4 regions of the Mesorhizobium loti R88b genome follow, and region 2 is predicted to be linked to each of the others. Evidence: predicted binding sites of a transcription regulator. Region 2 holds the regulator's gene; each other region holds the start of a gene.

Region 1 (4,337 bases), 240 kb from region 2:
CCGGATCACCGCCGGAAAAAGCGCCGCTGGCATAGGTGGCAAGATCGAGGATGCTGCGCTTCAACCGCGAGATGATGGCGTCGGCCGCCAGCTTCGGCAGGATCAGCCGGCTGGTCACGCCGGCACAGACAATGCCGAGCACGATTTCCGCGCAGCGGGCGACCGCAAGGTCGACGACGAGATGTGGCTGTCCGAAGGCCGGCAGGCCGATGATCATCGCGGTGTAGCCGGCAAGGGCAGCACCATAGGCTTCGGGATTGCGCAGCAGTGACGAGACGAAGGTGCAAATCCCGATCCAGACGGCAAGCACGGTCACCAGCACCCATGGGTTGGTGCCGAACACCGTGGTGATGCCGATCGCCGCGATGCCGCCGACCAGCGTGCCGAGCAACCGGTAAAAGCCCTTCGCCAGCACCATACCGGCGACCGGCTGGGCGACGATGAACACCGTCATCATGGCCCATTGCGGGTGATCAAGTTTCAGGACGTAGGCGGCGAGAAGTGCGATCAGGCCGGCTGAGACCGTGCGAAGTGCGAAAATCCAGTCCGAGCGCGTCGGCTGCGTCAGCCCCGCCAAACTCGCCTCGAAATAGCCCTTCAGCCGCGCCCAGGTCACATGCTGGTCTCCATATCGGAAGCGCAAGCTAAACTGGCCAGCGGCTAGATATCCAGCACTTCCGTTGCGGCGAATTCGGCGCGTTCCTGGATGAAGCGGAAGCGGGCTTCCGGCTTGGTGCCCATCAGCTCATCGACCCTGTCCTTGGTGGCTGAATCGATTTCGTTCACATCGACCCTGAGTAGGGTGCGCTTCCGCGGATCCATGGTGGTCTCCTTGAGCTGCGCGGCCATCATCTCGCCCAGTCCCTTGAAGCGGCCAAGCTCGACCTTGCCGCGCCCGGTGAATTCGGTGCGCAGAAGCTCATCCTTGTGCGCATCGTCACGGGCATAGGCAACCTTGCCGCCTTGCCGGATCGAGTAAAGCGGCGGCACCGCCAGATAGAGATGGCCGCCGCGCACCAGCGCCGGCATCTCCTGGTAGAAGAAGGTGATCAAAAGTGAGGCGATGTGGGCGCCGTCGACGTCGGCGTCGGTCATGATGATCACCCGGTCGTAGCGCAGATCCTCGTCGCGGTACTTCGTGCGCGTGCCGCAGCCGAGCGCCTGGATCAGGTCCGATATCTGCTGGTTGGCGGCCAGCTTGTCGTTGCCGGCGCTGGCGACGTTGAGGATTTTTCCGCGCAGCGGCAACACGGCCTGGCTGGCACGGTCGCGCGCCTGCTTGGCCGAGCCGCCGGCCGAGTCACCTTCGACGATGAAGAGTTCAGCGCCTGCAGCCGCATTCTGCGTGCAGTCGGCGAGCTTGCCCGGCAGGCGCAGCTTGCGCACCGCGCTTTTTCGCGACACTTCCTTTTCCTGGCGTCGGCGCACCCGCTCGTCGGCGCGCGCGATCACCCATTCGAGCAGCTTCGAGGCTTCTTGTGGATTGTCGGCCAGCCAATGGTCGAAGGGATCGCGGATCGCTGTCTCGACAATGCGGATCGCCTCGATCGTTGCCAGCCTGTCCTTGGTCTGGCCGACGAACTCCGGCTCGCGGATGAACACCGAAAGCATGCCCGCCGCCGAGATCATGACGTCTTCCGAGGTGACGATCGAGGCTCGCTTGTTACCGACAAGGTCGGCATAGGCGCGAAGCCCGCGCGTCAGCACGTTGCGGAAGCCGGCCTCATGCGTGCCGCCTTCGCCGGTCGGGATGGTGTTGCAGTAGGAATTCACAAAGCCGTCGCCGCCGAACCAGGTCACCGCCCATTCCAGTGAGCCATGGCCGCCCTGCTTCTCGCTCTTGCCGGCGAAGATTTCGCGGGTGACCTGGAAGTCATCGCCCAGTGATGCCTTCAGATAATCCTTCAGGCCGCCCGGGAAATGGAATGCTGCCTTGGCCGGCGTCTGGTCCTTTTCCTTGATCAGCGATGGATCGCAGGTCCAGCGGATTTCGACACCGCCGAACAGATAGGCTTTCGACCGCGTCATGCGGTAGAGCCGGGCCGGCTCGAACGCCGCACCCTTGCCGAAGATCTGCTCGTCGGGATGGAAGCGGATTTTTGTGCCGCGGCGGTTGTGAACCTCGCCAAGCTGCTCCAGGCCGGTCACTGGAACGCCGCGCGAAAAACGCTGGCGATAAAGCTGGCGGCCGCGTGCGACCTCGACCTCGAGATGGTCCGACAGCGCATTGACGACGGACACGCCGACGCCGTGCAGGCCGCCCGAGGTCTCGTAGACCTTGGAGTCGAATTTACCGCCCGAATGCAGCGTCGTCATGATCACTTCGAGCGCCGGCTTCTTGAATTTCGGATGCGGGTCGACCGGAATGCCGCGGCCATTGTCGGTGACGGCAAGATAGCCGTCGGCCGAAAGCTCGACGTCGATGAAGGTGGCATGGCCGGCGACCGCCTCGTCCATCGAATTGTCGATGACTTCGGCGAACAGATGGTGCATCGCCTTGTCGTCGGTGCCGCCAATATACATGCCGGGCCGGCGGCGCACCGGCTCCAGCCCTTCGAGCACCTCGATGTCGGCGGCGCTATAGCCCTCGCTGCCATCCTTGGTCGCGGCAGGACGCTTGGCAGCCTGCACCAGCGGATCCGCCGGACGTGCCGGCGTGCGGGCCGGCTGCGGCTCCTTGCCCAGATTGCCGAAGAGATCGTTGTTGTCGTCCATGCCTGCCATCGGGTCCGATGCTGCGAATCACCCGTCGATACTGCCACGCTTTGCGGCGCCAGGCGACGGAGGTTCCTGTTACGTTCGGGGATTTGACCCCTCATATCCTAAAACCATTCGATAACCAAGCGGGCGGAAATAGGTCTGAGACCGCCGTTCTGCATTCCTGATTCTTTAACAAAGCGGCCTAGCGTGAGCCCAACATAACAAGAGACGACGGGCATCAGGGGTTTCGGCGTGAGGGGCAAGGCCATAACGATGATCGGCATCGCCGCCGTTTTCGGCGCGATCTCGATCTTTGCCGCGGATTTCTGGGTCAAGAGCCAGGCCAAGGCCGATGCCGGGGAGAAAACGGCGTCGATACCCGCTCCCGCCGCGCCCAGGATTGAGTTCAAGACCATCGTGGTGGCAAACGCGCCTTTGCGCTACGGCATGGAACTCGACCGCGCCAAGCTGGTTGAAATCCCGTGGCCGCAGGATTCCCTGCCGCAAGGTGCCTTTCCCACCATCGATGGATTGCTCGGCGAAGGCAGCCGCGTCGTGCTGTCGCCGATCGACGTCAACGAACCGGTGCTGCTGACCAAGCTGTCGGGGCCGAACGGGCGCGCAACGCTTTCCAACATGATGACGCCAGGAATGCGGGCGGTCACCATCCGCACCGACGAGATCGCCGGTGTCGGCGGCTTCGTCACGCCGGGCGACCGCGTCGATGTCGTGCTGACGCGCGATGCCGGCGAAATCCAGGAAGTCGCCAAGAACGCGCAAGGCGCCGCCGGTTCGACCATCACTTCCGAGATTGTCGTAGCCGATGCCAAGGTGCTGAGTGTCGGCCAGGGCGCCGACGAGCGCCAGACGACGCCGCAGGTGACCAATTCCGTGACCATCGAGGTGACGACCGAAGGCGCGCAGAAAGTGGCGCTTGCCCGCACCGTCGGCACGCTGTCGCTGTCGCTTCGCTCCGCCAGTGAAGGCGGCGATGGCAAGAACGGCGTCACCACCATCTCCTCCTTCGGCGGATCGGTGGCGGCCAAGGCCGAGGCCGCGGCCGGCTCGCTGTTCGGCGCCATGACCAAGGAGCCGGAGAAGCCGAAATTCAAGACAATCATCGTGACGCGCGGCACGAAGGCCGAGGAATATCAGGTTCCCGCGCGGGACCAGAACCAGAAGTAAAGGCCGGTGGGGACCGGGCGGGACGGGACAATGCTGATGCGTAGCCTATATCGAATGACGGACCGGTCGCGCATCACGCGCGCCCTGGCGATGGCGGTTGCACTGGCCGCGAGCGGCACGCTTGCCTTGCCCAGCGCGGCCAGGGCGGACAATGACGTCGTCTATGTCTCGTCGACCAAGAATGCGTCGATCAAGGTCGCCAAGGGCAAGCCCAAGACGATCGTGACAAGTGCTGCCTTCTACCAGATCGTCATCGGCGATCCTGATATCGCCAACGTCAACCCGCTGACCGATAAATCCTTCTATGTGCTGGGCAACAATCTCGGCACCACCGGCATCGCGCTGTTCGACGAGAAAAAGCAGCTCGTTGGCACCGTCGACATCGAGGTGACGCTCGACACTGATCAACTGGCCAGCACCATCCGCGCCAGCGTGCCGGACGCCAAGATCAA
Region 2 (4,337 bases):
GAAAGGGTACGGCTTTCGGCGCGCAAGATACCGTCGGAGATGACCGCCGGCTCACTCATTACCGGCTATGCCAAACTGTTGCCGCCGACCGGTCCGGTGCGGCCGGAAAGCTACGACTTCTCCTTCGACAGCTATTTCGCCGGCATCGGCGGCAGCGGCTTCTTTCTCGGCAATCCAAAAGTTGTGTCGGCCAGCGACGATGACATGCCGATCTCGGCCCGTCTTTCCTCAGGGATAGAAAATTCGCGCGAAGCCATCGCAGACCATATCAGGGGCACTGTCAGCGGCGCCGAAGGTGAGATCGCGGCGGCGCTGATCGTCGGCGTACGTGCCGGCATTCCCGATGAAATCAACGAAGCGATGCGGCGCACCGGCATTTATCACATCATCTCCATTTCGGGTCTGCACATGGCGCTGGTCGCCGGCACAATCATGGGTCTGTTGCGCGGTGCCTTCGCGCTGTTTCCAGACTTTTCCGCGCGCCGGCCGGTGAAAAAATACGCGGCCGCAGCTGCGCTGGTCTCGATCGCTGCCTATCTCATCATTTCGGGCGTCGTCGTTGCTGCCGAGCGTAGCTTCATCATGCTGGCGGTGATGCTGATTGCAGTGCTGTTTGATCGGGCGGCGCTGACCATGCGCAATCTGGCGATCTCGGCGATCGCCGTCATTGTGGTATCGCCGCATGAGGTGGTCGGCCCGAGTTTTCAGATGTCCTTTGCAGCAACGGCTGCGCTTGTCGGCGCCTATGCCGGCTGGGCGGATCACCGTGCGGGAAAATCCAGACCGCCGCCGCCAAAGCGATCCTTGCCCGGCTTCCTGGCGCGGAAATTTCTGCTGGCGACAGGCGGCCTGGCCATGACCTCGATCATAGCCGGAAGTGCCACGGCGCTGTTTGCTATCTGGCATTTCCAGCGCGTGTCGCCGCTCAGCCTGGTCGCCAATTTGGCGATCATGCCGATTGTATCAGTCGTGATGTTTCTGGCTGTAGCCAGCGCGCTGTTGATGCCGTTTGGACTGGATTGGCCAGCCCTTTATTTGATGGGCAAGGGCCTGACCGCAATGATCGCCATCTCGGCGTGGATATCGGATCGCTCTCCAGTCGATGGAGTAGGCCTGATTTCTCAACAGTCCGTCTTGCTGGTGACGATTGCCCTGGTTATCGCGACCACGGCGACGACATGGCTTCGGCTTGCCGCGGTTCCCTTCGTGCTTGCCAGTGTGCTGACCATCCCGGACACGCGAACACCGGATGTGTTGATCTCGGAGGACGCCAGGCTGGTTGCAATGCCGATCGGAGGCGGCGAACTCGCTGTCAGCCGCGCGCGTCCAAACGAATTCATGGTCGACAATTGGAAACGTGCGTTGCGATCCGAAGCCATCGTCGTCCCGGAAACCTTCACCAGAGGTGACGGGCAATTCGAGATCGCGGATGCCACGGAACTGCCGCCAGGAGCGCCGTTCTATTGCACTGACGGCGTCTGTCTGGCCAAGCACACGTCCGGTGCGATTATTGCTTATGTCGAAGACCGCAAGGACAGCTGGAAGGCCTGCGGGTTCGCCGACCTGATCGTCGTCAATGACGCGACGGGCTATGATGCCTGTCACAACCCGCTGGTTCTCGTCATCACCAAGCGGCAGCTTGCCCGCAAAGGCAGCGCGGCCGTCTTTTTCAATCGCCAATCGGCGATCACGCCGGCAACCGTCAGCTTCGCCGTGGACAGCCCGTACCGACCCTGGCACGCGCAACGCAAATTCTCGCGTGAGGCGAGGGGCCTGCCACCTTACAAGAAACCTGAAAAGCCGGCTGCCGTTCCTGCTCAATAACGCCGGATCAGCCCGACCAGCTTGCCTTGCACCTTGACCCTGTCGGGGCCGAAGATACGCGTTTCATAGGCCGGATTGGCGGCTTCAAGCGCAATCGAGGCGCCCTTGCGGCGGAACCGCTTCAGCGTCGCTTCCTCCTCATCCACCAGCGCCACGATGATCTCGCCAGGCTGGGCGGTATCGGCATTGCGGATGATGACGGTGTCACCGTCGAAGATGCCGGCCTCGATCATCGAGTCGCCCTTGACCTCCAGCGCATAATGTTCGCCACCCATGATCATATCCGGCGGCACCGAAATGGAATGCGTCTGATGCTGGATGGCATCGATGGGCACACCGGCGGCGATACGCCCCATCACAGGGATCGACACCGCCGAAACCACGTCGTCGTCATTGCCGGCAGCGGGCAGGCGCGATGGCGTTGCAGGCTTGAGTTGGCGGCCAAGGCCACCCTGACCAAGACTGCCCTGGATGACGCTTGGCGAGAACTTCTTGGCCGCGTTGAGACCCGGCGCGATTGAATCCGGCAGCCGCAGCACCTCCAGCGCGCGTGCCCGGTTGGGCAGCCGCCTGATAAAACCGCGTTCCTCCAGTGCCGTGATCAGACGATGGATGCCTGACTTGGAGGCGAGATCGAGCGCTTCCTTCATCTCGTCGAAGGACGGCGGGATACCGCTTTCCTTCAGCCGTTCATGGATGAACATCAAAAGTTCATGTTGCTTGCGCGTCAGCATGGCAGCCCCCAAGGCTAGAACAAAAGGTCTGAACCAGAATCGAAAAACAAACCCAGAACAAACACTATCTGTTCCAGTTGTGTTCTGCAACCGTTTAAAGTTTAGTGAATTTGTTAAGGAGGCCGAAATTATTTGGCAGACGGCTGCGGCAACGACTGACCCGTCAGCCCTGTCGCCGCATATTGGCGACCATTGAAATCGCTTTGGTTAATGGCTTGTGGCCTATCCGGCGGCTTGGCTTGGCATCAGTCGGCCACGGAGTTCCATGCCACGCATTTCCAGTTTTGAGGACGCTCGTTTGCCGTGAACGAAACGAAGCCAAAATGCCAACCTCCGGCTTGTCCGCGACCACTAGCGCCTCGACCGAGAGCCTACCCATTTGTGAATTGGAAATTCGCTGCTCGCTATACGGCCGGTGACAACCGATCGTTGAGATCACCGCTTCAGGTGACGGACTCCTTGACGGCGAAACGCGGGGCCTTCCAGGCACCGGTGTGCAAAATCTCTTGTAGGACCTCAACCGCTAGCCACACATCCTTGTAGGCGACGTAGAGCGGCGTAAATCCGAAACGGATGGTGGACGGCGCGCGGAAGTCACCGATCACACCGCGCTCGATCAAGGCACGCATGACCTGATAGCCGTGATCGTGGAGGAACGACACCTGACTGCCGCGCTTGGTCGGGTCGCGGATGGTTTCCAGCGTGAGACCATAGGCACCGCACTTTGCTTCGACGAGTTGGATGAACAGTTCGGTCAGTGCAACGCTCTTCTTTCGCAACGCAGCCATGTCGACGTCGTCCCAGATGGCGAGCGCGCCCTTGAGCGCCCGCATCGACAGGACGGGCTGCGTGCCGCAGAGAAAGCGGCGAATGCCGGTACCTGCGACGTAACCGCGTTCAAACGCAAAGGGGCGGGCATGCCCCCACCACCCGCTGAGCGGTTGGCTGATGTCGCCGTGATGACGTTGCGCGGCGTAGATGAAGGCCGGTGCGCCCGGACCGCCGTTGAGATATTTATACGTGCAGCCGATTGCGAAATCGGCATTCGCATGGTCGAGCTCGACGGGTAGAGCGCCTGCGGTGTGGCATAAATCCCAGATGATCAGCGCTCCGGCCGCATGAGCCTTGCGCGTCAGCGCCGCCATGTCGCGCAATTCACCCGATTTGTAGTTGACGTGATTGACCAGCACCACAGCTACGCTTTCGTCGATCAGCTCTTCGATGGTCGGCGCGTCGACGCCAGCGAGCCGCAACACGATGCCCTCTCGGGTCGAGGCGACCCCTTCGGCGATGTACAGGTCGGTGGGAAAACTGTCGCCCTCGGCGACGATAACCGGCCGGCTTGGCCGCATGTTCAGCGCCGCATGCAGCACCTTGTAGATGTTGATCGATGTGGTGTCGCAGACCACGGTCTGGCCTGGCGCTGCTCCGATCAAGCGTCCAAGTTGATCACCGAGTTCCAGCGGCATCTCGAACCATCCGGCTGTATTCCAGGCTCGGATGAGATCCTGGGCCCATTCCTGGGTTGCTGCTTTCTGCAGTTCGCCGAAGACGGCGTGGGACGCCGCGCCAAGTGAATTGCCGTCGAGATAGATCACCCCATCCGGCAGAATGAAACGATCGCGCATCGCTCGCAACGGATCCGCGGCATCCATTGCTTCGATTGCAGCGAGATCAGGAATTCCCCTCATGGTCAGTCAGTCCTCGGTTGTTCGCGACGGGCTCCTGCCACGAAGACGTCGGCCCAGTGCGAATGGTCTCAATCGATGATGTCAGAGC
Region 3 (4,337 bases), 740 kb from region 2:
CAGACCGGCGTGGTGGCGGCGGGGCTGAGCGGCTTCTACGTGCAGTTCTTCAACGGGCTGATCATCATCCTGTCGCTGCTCGGGCATAAGTGGAACCAGGCGCGGTACAGGTGAGGGCTATTCTCGTTGACGGACCGCATAGCTTGACGATTGGGCGCAGACGTTCGTCGCTTCGTCATCCACGGGCGGAGCAAGGAGCGTAGCGGCGCAGCGCAGACCCGAGGATCCATGCCGCGACTTAAACACTCTGCCACGGTACAGAATCCTGCTCCGCTGCACTCTTCGGCCAAGGTCACGGAATGGATCCTCGGGTCTCCGCGACGTCGCTTCGCTCCTGCTTCGCCCGTGGATGACGAAGCCGGGGAGGACCCCGCCAGAGAATAACAACGTGGGACAACGTGACAGGCGGCAGCTCACACGGCCGCCACAAACCCGTCCAGCACGCGTTTCTGGCCGGCCTTGTCGAAGTCGATGGTCAGCTTGTTGCCTTCGATGGCGGAAATGTTGCCGTTGCCGAATTTCTGGTGGAAGACGCGGTCGCCGACGCTGAAGGCCGACGGCGTGTCGGAGACGGATTTGGCGACCAGTTCGCCGTCGATGGTGCGGCCTTTGACCGAGGTGCGGCCGGCGCCGTAACCGGAGTCGGTCTCGCCATAGCCGATGCGCTCGACCTGGTGGCCGGAGCGCGAGCCCCAGTTGCGGTCGGTCGCCTCGGTTCGATTGGCTTGCGCGCGCTGCCAGCCGGGTGTCGCGTAGGTGTTGGAGAAGGCGCCGGATTTTTCGGTGTCGGCGCCGACATTGTCGAAGCGCGAGGCGCCATAGGGGTTCTGGCGGCCGCCACGGCCAGACGCGAACGAACCGCCGCCATAGGAATTGCCATAGCCGCCATAGCTGTTGCCGCCGCTTTCGGCGACCTCGATATGGGCTTCCGGCAGTTCCTCGAGAAAGCGTGACGGGATGGTCGATTGCCAGAGGCCGTGGATGCGGCGGTTGGAGACGAACCACAGATGCAGGTTCTTCTTGGCGCGGGTCAGGCCGACATAGGCTAGGCGCCGTTCTTCCTCCAGCCCGGAACGGCCGCCTTCATCCAGCGCGCGCTGATGCGGAAACAGGCCTTCCTCCCAGCCGGGGAGAAAAACGGTTTCGAATTCGAGGCCCTTGGCCGAATGCAGCGTCATGATGTTGACGGCGTCGAGCGTGGCATTCTGCTCGGCGTCCATGACCAGTGCGACATGTTCGAGGAAGGAGCGCAGCGACTCGTACTCCTCCATCGAGCGGATCAGCTCTTTCAGGTTTTCCAGCCGGCCGGGGGCTTCGACCGAGCGGTCGTTCTTCCACATGTCGGTGTAGCCGCTCTCTTCCAGAATGGTCTCGGCGAGTTCGGTGTGCGGCGTCGTTTCCAGCGCCTTTTGCCAACGCTCGAAATTGGCGGCGACTTCGCGTAGCGCTGCGCGCGGCTTCGGCTTCAACTCGTCGCTTTCGGCGAGCTTGGCGGCGGCTTCCAGCATCGGCACACGTAGCGCGCGCGCCGTATCGTGGATCTGGCGGATGGTGGTTTCGCCGAGGCCGCGCTTGGGCACATTGACGATGCGCTCGAAGGCGAGGTCGTCGGCGCCTTGCGCGACGACGCGGAAGAAGGCCAGCGCATCGCGGATTTCCATGCGCTCGTAGAAACGCGGGCCGCCGATGACGCGGTAGTTGAGGCCGAGCGTGACGAAACGGTCCTCGAATTCGCGCATCTGGAATGAGGCGCGGACCAGGATGGCCATGTCGTTGAGCTTGTGCTTTTGCCGCTGATAGGCCTCGATGGTCTCGCCGACGGCGCGGGCTTCCTCTTCGGAATCCCAGGCGGCGTGGACATGCACCTTGCCGTCCTCCGGCTCGTCGCGGTCGGTGAACAGCGTCTTGCCGAAACGGCCCTCATTGTGGGCGATGAGATGGGAGGCGGCGCCGAGGATGTGCGCGGTGGAGCGGTAGTTGCGCTCCAGCCTGATGATGGTGGCGCCGGGAAAATCCTTGTCGAAGCGCAGGATGTTGTCGACCTCGGCGCCACGCCAGCCATAGATGGATTGGTCATCGTCGCCGACGCAGCAGATGTTGACTTTGTTATCGCTCACGGGCTGTTCCGCGCCTGCCGGCGCGGGCCCTCCGCGGGGGCCTCGCAACGGCTCGGACGCCCGGTCGGGCTTGCGGCCTTCGGCCGATCGCAGATCCGTCGATGTTGACGCGCGCCCGCTATCCGGTCGCTGCGCCAGCAGGCGCAGCCACATGTATTGGGCGGTGTTGGTGTCCTGATATTCGTCGACGAGGATGTATTTGAAACGCTTGTGATATTCCTTCAACACATCCGGATTGGCGCGGAAGATGCGGATGGGGTGGCAAAGCAGGTCGCCGAAGTCGCAGGCGTTCAGCGTCTTCAGCCGCTCCTGATAGGCCTTGTAGAGTTCGCGGCCCTTGCCGTTGGCAAAGGCGCGGGCGTCGCCTTCGGGGATCTCGGCGGGGCCGAGGCCCTTGTTCTTCCAGCCGTCGATCATCTGCGCGAACTGCTTGGCCGGCCAGCGCTTGTCGTCCAGCCCCTCGGCCTGGATCAACTGCTTGATCAGCCGCACGACGTCGTCGGTGTCGAGGATGGTGAAATCGGAGCGCAGCCCGGCAAGCTCGGCATGGCGGCGCAACAGCTTCACGCCGATCGAGTGGAAGGTGCCGAGCCAGGGCATGCCTTCGACATTGCCTTCGCCGATCAGCACGCCGATGCGGATCTTCATCTCGCGCGCGGCCTTGTTGGTGAAGGTCACGGCCAGGATCTGCGACGGGAAGGCCTTGCCGGTGGCAAGGATGTGAGCGATGCGGGTGGTCAAGACGCGGGTCTTGCCGGTGCCGGCGCCGGCCAGCACTAGAACCGGGCCTTCGGTGGTCTCCACCGCCAGCCTTTGTTCCGGGTTAAGGCCCTTCAGATAGTCGGGTGCGTTGTTCTGGCCGCTACGGGCGGCCATGGCGCGCGCGGCAATGCCCGACGGGGCCGTGGGCCGCGCATTGGGTTCATCGAAAAAGGGCATGTCTTCGGAAAAGCCGGACATCTTCCCCCCGAATGTAGTGATTCGGGAGGGAAAGACCAGAACTGTCTACGTTTTGTTCCGGTTTTAAAGCACGATTGGCGGTCGCCATGCGACTGTTGTGCCCCCCGGTGGCCGACGATTCTTCTCCAAAGCTATGACCAGGCCTATCTCGCGGCCGCGCGCATCCGCTCGCCGATCTTGTCGGCGACATAGCTGGCATCGCGTGCCGCGCCATGGATCATCGTCGAAGAGGTCGAGTGCTGGAAATGCAGGCCGCAGACATAGAGGCCGGGTTCGCCTTCCACGGCGCCGCGATACTGCTTCACCCGGCCGTTGTCGTCGAAGATCGGCAGCCTGATCCAATCCAGCCCGGCCTTGAAGCCGGTGCACCAGATGACGTTCGTGACGTCGAGGGTCCGGCCGTCGTCAAGCAGCGGTTTGCCGTCACGCACGCCGGCAACGCGGGAGACACGGCGGACGCCGGCAGCGTCGAGATCGTGCGGCTTGACCCGGATCAACGGCAGGCCGTGGGACAGCTGCCCAAGTTTGGCCTTGCGGCCCATTGGCGTGTCGACCGTCAACAACCGGTGGAAGATGAAGCGGAACACGACCGGCAGCACCAGGCGCATGGCGAAATAGCCATTATAGGCGACCGGAATGTTGCCGGGATGCCGGCCGGCCAGCCAGGTCTGGTGCGTCGGCGCGACATCCATGGCGATTTCGGCGCCGGAATTGCCGGCGCCGACCAGGAGCACGCCACCCGGATTGAGCAGCGAGGGGTTCTGGTAGGCACTTGAATGGAATTGCCGGATCGACGGATCGAGCAAGGCGGCGAAATCCGGAACCTTCGGCTTCTGGTAGCTCGCCGAGGCGATGACGACATGATCGGCGCTATAGCGCGTCCGGCCTGCCGTCACGACATAGCGGCCGTCGATGCGGGTTACCTCGTCGACCTTGACACCAGTGCGCACCGGCAAGGAAAACTTCCTGGCATAGGCCTCGAGATAGTCGGCCATCTCGTCCTTGGTCGGGAAGGCAAAGCGGTGAGCGGGGAAGGGCATGCCGGCCAGCCCGTCATAGCGCGCCGGCGTGAACAGGCGCAGCGAATCCCAGCGCGAACGCCAGCAGTCGCCGACACGTTCGCGCCCCTCGAGGATGACATATTTCAGGCCCTTGCGGGCGAGGTGATAACCGACGGACAAGCCGCTCTGGCCGGCGCCGATGATGACGACGTCGAAGTGTTCATCCCCCGGCGCGGGCCGCATTTCATCGCCTGAAGAA
Region 4 (4,337 bases), 3.5 Mb from region 2:
GTTCATTGCTTCGCTGCTGGTGTTGTTCGGGCTGCAGGCGCTGCTTGGCATTACCGTGCCGGACGACGTCGGGGCTCAGAGCCTTTCCGGGCTCTATCCCGGATGAGCCGTCTGGACTCTATCCGGATAGAGCCGAGCTCTATCCCGGGTAGTCGACGCCAATGAGGAAAAGCCCGTCGGGCGGCGCCACCTGGCCGCAAGCGGCGCGGTCTTGCGCTTCAAGTGCTGCCTTGAGATCGGCAGTGGTCCAGCCGCCATCGCCGACCCGCTTCACCGAGCCGACCATCGAGCGGACCTGGTTGTGCAGAAACGAACGCGCCGAAGCCTTGACCTCGATCAGGTCACCCTGCCGGCTCACATCGAGCCGCTCCAGCGTCCGCACCGGGCTGTTGGCCTGGCACTGGGTTGAGCGGAAGGTGGTGAAGTCGTGCCGGCCCAGCAGGACTTTCGCCGCTTCGTGCATGGCGTCGGCGTCGAGCCGCTTCGGCACCCACCACACTTTGCCCTTTTCCAGCGCCGCGGGAGCGCGCCGGTTGAGGATGCGATAGAGATAATGGCGCCCGGTGGCCGAGAAGCGGGCGTCGAAATCGTCTGGGACAACGCCGGCCTTCAGGATGGCAACATGCGCGCCGGCCGCCTGCAGATGCGCGTTGATGGCATCGCGCACCTTGTCACCAGGCCAAGCCTTGGCGAGGTCGACATGCGCCACCTGAGCGGTGGCATGCACGCCGGCATCGGTGCGGCCGGCGGCGCGCAGCCGCACCGCCTCGCCGCTGAATTTTTCGACCGCCTGTTCGATCGCCTGCTGCACCGAAGGCTGGTCGGCCTGATGCTGCCAGCCGGCGAAAAGGCTGCCGTCATATTCGATGTCGAGGCGAAAACGCGGCATGCCGGGCGGCTATACGCTTTCGCCTAGGCGGCGAGAGCGGTGAAGGCAGATGCGTAGACCAGCTTTCCGGCCTCGGGAGCATCGCCCCAGGTCAGTGCCTGCAGCGCCTCGCCCTGGTATTCGCTCTCGAACTTTTCGGCCCGTGCATGGCTGTAGCCGAAACGGCCATAATAGGCCGGGTCGCCCAGCACCACGGCCAGCGTCTCGCCGGCATCCCTGAGGCGAATATGCGCCTCACGGATCAGCGCGCCGCCAATGCCGCTGCCATGGAACGAGGGTTCCACCGCCAGCGGCGCCAGCGCCACGGCCGCAAAGCTCTTGCCGCCATTCTGGACGAACAGCCGCGAAAACAGGATATGGCCGACGACCTGGCCGTCTTCTTCCGCCACCAGCTCGGCAATCGCGTCGCCGCCGGTCACCAGCGCATCGACCAGCCCGGCCTCCGCCTGCTGGCCGAAGGCGTGTTCCTCGACGAGGCGAATGGCCTCGCGATCCCGCGGCGTTGCCGCGCGTATCGACATCATGCTCATGAGAACTTCATTCCTTTTACGATCTTGGCTCCGCGCAGGAATTCCGACGCGGCGGCGGGCTTTCCGCCCGCACGTTGAACTTCGACCAGTCTGACCGCGCCTGCTCCGCAGGCGACCGTCAGCCGGTCATCGAGAATTCCTCCCGACTCGCCCAAATCGTCCGAAAGCGACAGGCCTTCAGACAGCGTCGAGCGAAGTAGTTTCAGCCGTTCCATGCGGCCGCCAATTTCAATCTCGGACCAGGCGCCAGGAAAGGGCGACAGGCCACGAATGTGGTTGTGGACCTCGGCCGCGGGCCGCGTCCAGTCCACGCGCGTCTCGGATTTATCGATTTTTCTGGCATAAGTCACCCCTTCCGCCGCTTGCACGGTAAATGTCAGGGTGTTCCTGTCCAGCTGCGCCAGCGCTTCCACCATCAGGGTGGCACCGACACTCATCAACCGATCATGCAGATCGCCGGCTGTCATATCGGGTTCGATGGCGCATTTTTCAAGCAATCCCACCGGTCCGGTGTCCAAACCTTCTTCCATGCGCATCACCATCATGCCGCTTTCCAGGTCGCCCGCCATGATGGCGCGCTGGATGGGGGCAGCACCACGCCAGCGCGGCAAGAGCGATGCATGGCCGTTGATGCAGCCAAGCCGGGGTGCGTCGAGAACAGCCTTCGGCAGCAGCAAACCATAGGCGACAACCACGGCGATATCGGCCCGCAAGGCACGAAAAGCGGCCTGCTCGGCCTCGCCCTTGAGGGATGTCGGCGTCCGCGCCTCGATGCCCAGCCGCTCCGCCTCGCGCTGTACCGGCGACGGCGTCACCTCAAGCCCGCGCCGTCCGGCAGCGCGTGGCGGCTGCGAGTAGACGGCGGCGACCTCGTGTCCGGCTTCGGCAATGGCGCGCAACGTCGCCACCGAAAACTCCGGCGTGCCCATGAAAATGACGCGAAGGGGCATTTTCCCCTATCCCACCAGCTTGCCCGGCGCCTTGTCCTTGGCGAGCTTCTTGAATTTTTTCACCACCATGTCGCGCTTCAGCTTCGAGATGTGGTCGATGAACAGCACGCCGTTGAGATGGTCGATCTCATGCTGCAGGCAGGTCGCCATCAGGCCTTCGGCCTCAATTTCCTGAAGCTTGCCGTCACGATCGAGGTATTTTACCCGAACGGAGGCCGGACGTTCGACCTCGGCATAATAGTCCGGGATCGACAGGCAGCCTTCCTCATAGACGGAACGCGCGTCGGCGCTGCTGAGGACTTCCGGGTTGATGAAGACATGCGGCGCGGGTGGTTCATCTTCCTTGGCGAGGTCGATCACCAGCATGCGCAGCGGCTCGCCGATCTGGATTGCCGCCAGCCCGATGCCCGGTGCGTCATACATGGTCGCCAGCATGTCGTCGGCTAATGCGCGCAACGGCGCATCGACGCGCTCCACCGGCTTGGAAAGCTGGCGCAGGATGGGGTCGGGCAGGATGATGAGCGGCTTGATCGGCATGGCGTTCCACCTAAGACCTCCGGCGAAAAGCGTCAACCGGGGCATCTCAGTCGTGTTCTTGTTTTGATCTGTGCGATCAGGCCGAATCGGCTATGCTGTCCACATGAATGATCTGAGCACCATCCTTTCGGAGCCTGTGGCACGGCTTGGCGCCACCACGATCACGCTCGGCCATGCCCTGGCCTTCGGTGCATTGTTGTTTCTCGGCCTGTTCGTGGCGCTGGTCATCGCGCTGTGGCGGTCGGCCAAGGCGCGTGCGGTTGCTGCCGCGGAGGCAGCCGACCATGCCCGCGATGCCGAAGCGCGGATGGCCGGCATATTGCAAAGCCAGGCCGAGATGCAGGGTCGCATGGGCGCCATCGCCGAAGTGTTCGGCGCGCGCCAGGCGGAGCTGACGCAGTCGATCGGCCAGCGGCTCGACGCCATGACCGGCCGGCTCGGCCAGACCATGACCGAGCAGACCAAATCCACGCATGAGAGCCTGGCCAAACTGCAGGAGCGGCTGGCGATCATTGATGTCGCGCAAGGCAACATCCAGTCGCTCGCCGGCCAGGTCGTGCAGTTGCAGGCTATCCTCTCCAACAAACAAACGCGTGGCGCCTTCGGCCAGTCGCGCATGGAGGCGATCGTCGCCGACGGCCTGCCGATGGGCGCATACGAATTCCAGGCGACGCTGTCGAACGGCAGCCGGCCCGACTGCCTGGTGAAGATGCCGAACGGCGCGCCGTCGCTGGCCATCGATGCGAAGTTTCCGCTGGAGGCCTGGAACGCCATCCGTGCCGCCGATGGCGCCGACCTGCAGAAAGTCGCCTCGCAAGCATTCCGCCGCGACATCGAAATCCATGTCCGCGATATCTCCGAGAAATACCTGATCCAGGGCGAGACGCAGGACACCGCCTTCATGTTCGTGCCGTCGGAATCGGTGTTCGCCGAGATCCACGAGAATTTCGAGGCGATCGTTCACAAGGCGCATCGCGCCCGAATCGTCATCGTCTCGCCGTCGCTGCTGATGCTGTCGATCCAGGTCATCCAGGCGATCCTCAAGGATGCCCGCATGCGCGAACAGGCGCATCTGATCCAGGGCGAGGTGATCCGGCTGATGGAGGATGTGCAACGTGTCGATGAGCGCGTGCGCAAGCTGCAGGTCCATTTCGGCCAGTCGGCCAAGGACATCGACGATATCCTCGTCTCGACATCGAAAGTAACCAAGCGCGGCCAGAAGATCGAGGCGCTGGAGTTCGGCGTGCAGGCCGAGGGTGAAGCCAGCCCCGACGCTGCATCACGGGCTCCCGCGGCGAAGGTCGACACAGCCGGCGCCCGCGTGGCCGATTCGAAGACCGGGCAGCTCAGGCTGAGGGTCGTCGAAGGCGACGACTGAACGGATATTTTCCGCCTAGGCCACAGCCACGATGACGTGTGCCTGAATCTTGG

What was found. Region 2 encodes LexA, which represses DNA repair genes until DNA is damaged. Its sites were predicted from a motif close to TGTTCNNNNTGTGTTCNG; they were not measured.
Region 1: a site for LexA is predicted at 2,786-2,803, ahead of parE (DNA topoisomerase IV subunit B). Genes of this name have one in related genera too.
Region 3: a site for LexA is predicted at 3,120-3,137, ahead of EB235_RS17990 (ATP-dependent helicase). Genes of this name have one in related genera too.
Region 4: a site for LexA is predicted at 2,960-2,977, ahead of EB235_RS03290 (DNA recombination protein RmuC). Genes of this name have one in related genera too.

The regions. Positions count from the first base shown of each region.
Region 1 covers NZ_CP033367.1:4,193,257-4,197,593, forward strand. The annotation lists gene EB235_RS20455 (FUSC family protein) at 1-616, opposite strand, end outside; gene parE (DNA topoisomerase IV subunit B) at 661-2,715, opposite strand; gene cpaB (Flp pilus assembly protein CpaB) at 2,953-3,885, shown strand; gene EB235_RS20470 (type II and III secretion system protein family protein) at 3,916-4,337, shown strand, end outside.
Region 2 covers NZ_CP033367.1:4,429,015-4,433,351, forward strand. The annotation lists gene EB235_RS21555 (ComEC/Rec2 family competence protein) at 1-1,824, shown strand, start outside; gene lexA (transcriptional repressor LexA) at 1,818-2,558, opposite strand; gene EB235_RS21565 (hypothetical protein) at 2,557-2,754, shown strand; gene kynU (kynureninase) at 3,002-4,249, opposite strand; gene kynA (tryptophan 2,3-dioxygenase) at 4,331-4,337, opposite strand, start outside.
Region 3 covers NZ_CP033367.1:3,687,094-3,691,430, forward strand. The annotation lists gene EB235_RS17985 (ABC transporter permease) at 1-114, shown strand, start outside; gene EB235_RS17990 (ATP-dependent helicase) at 414-3,077, opposite strand; gene EB235_RS17995 (flavin-containing monooxygenase) at 3,221-4,337, opposite strand, start outside.
Region 4 covers NZ_CP033367.1:697,411-701,747, reverse strand. The annotation lists gene EB235_RS03315 (hypothetical protein) at 1-106, shown strand, start outside; gene truA (tRNA pseudouridine(38-40) synthase TruA) at 140-889, opposite strand; gene EB235_RS03305 (GNAT family N-acetyltransferase) at 913-1,419, opposite strand; gene fmt (methionyl-tRNA formyltransferase) at 1,416-2,369, opposite strand; gene def (peptide deformylase) at 2,376-2,906, opposite strand; gene EB235_RS03290 (DNA recombination protein RmuC) at 3,010-4,284, shown strand; gene EB235_RS03285 (class I SAM-dependent methyltransferase) at 4,300-4,337, opposite strand, start outside.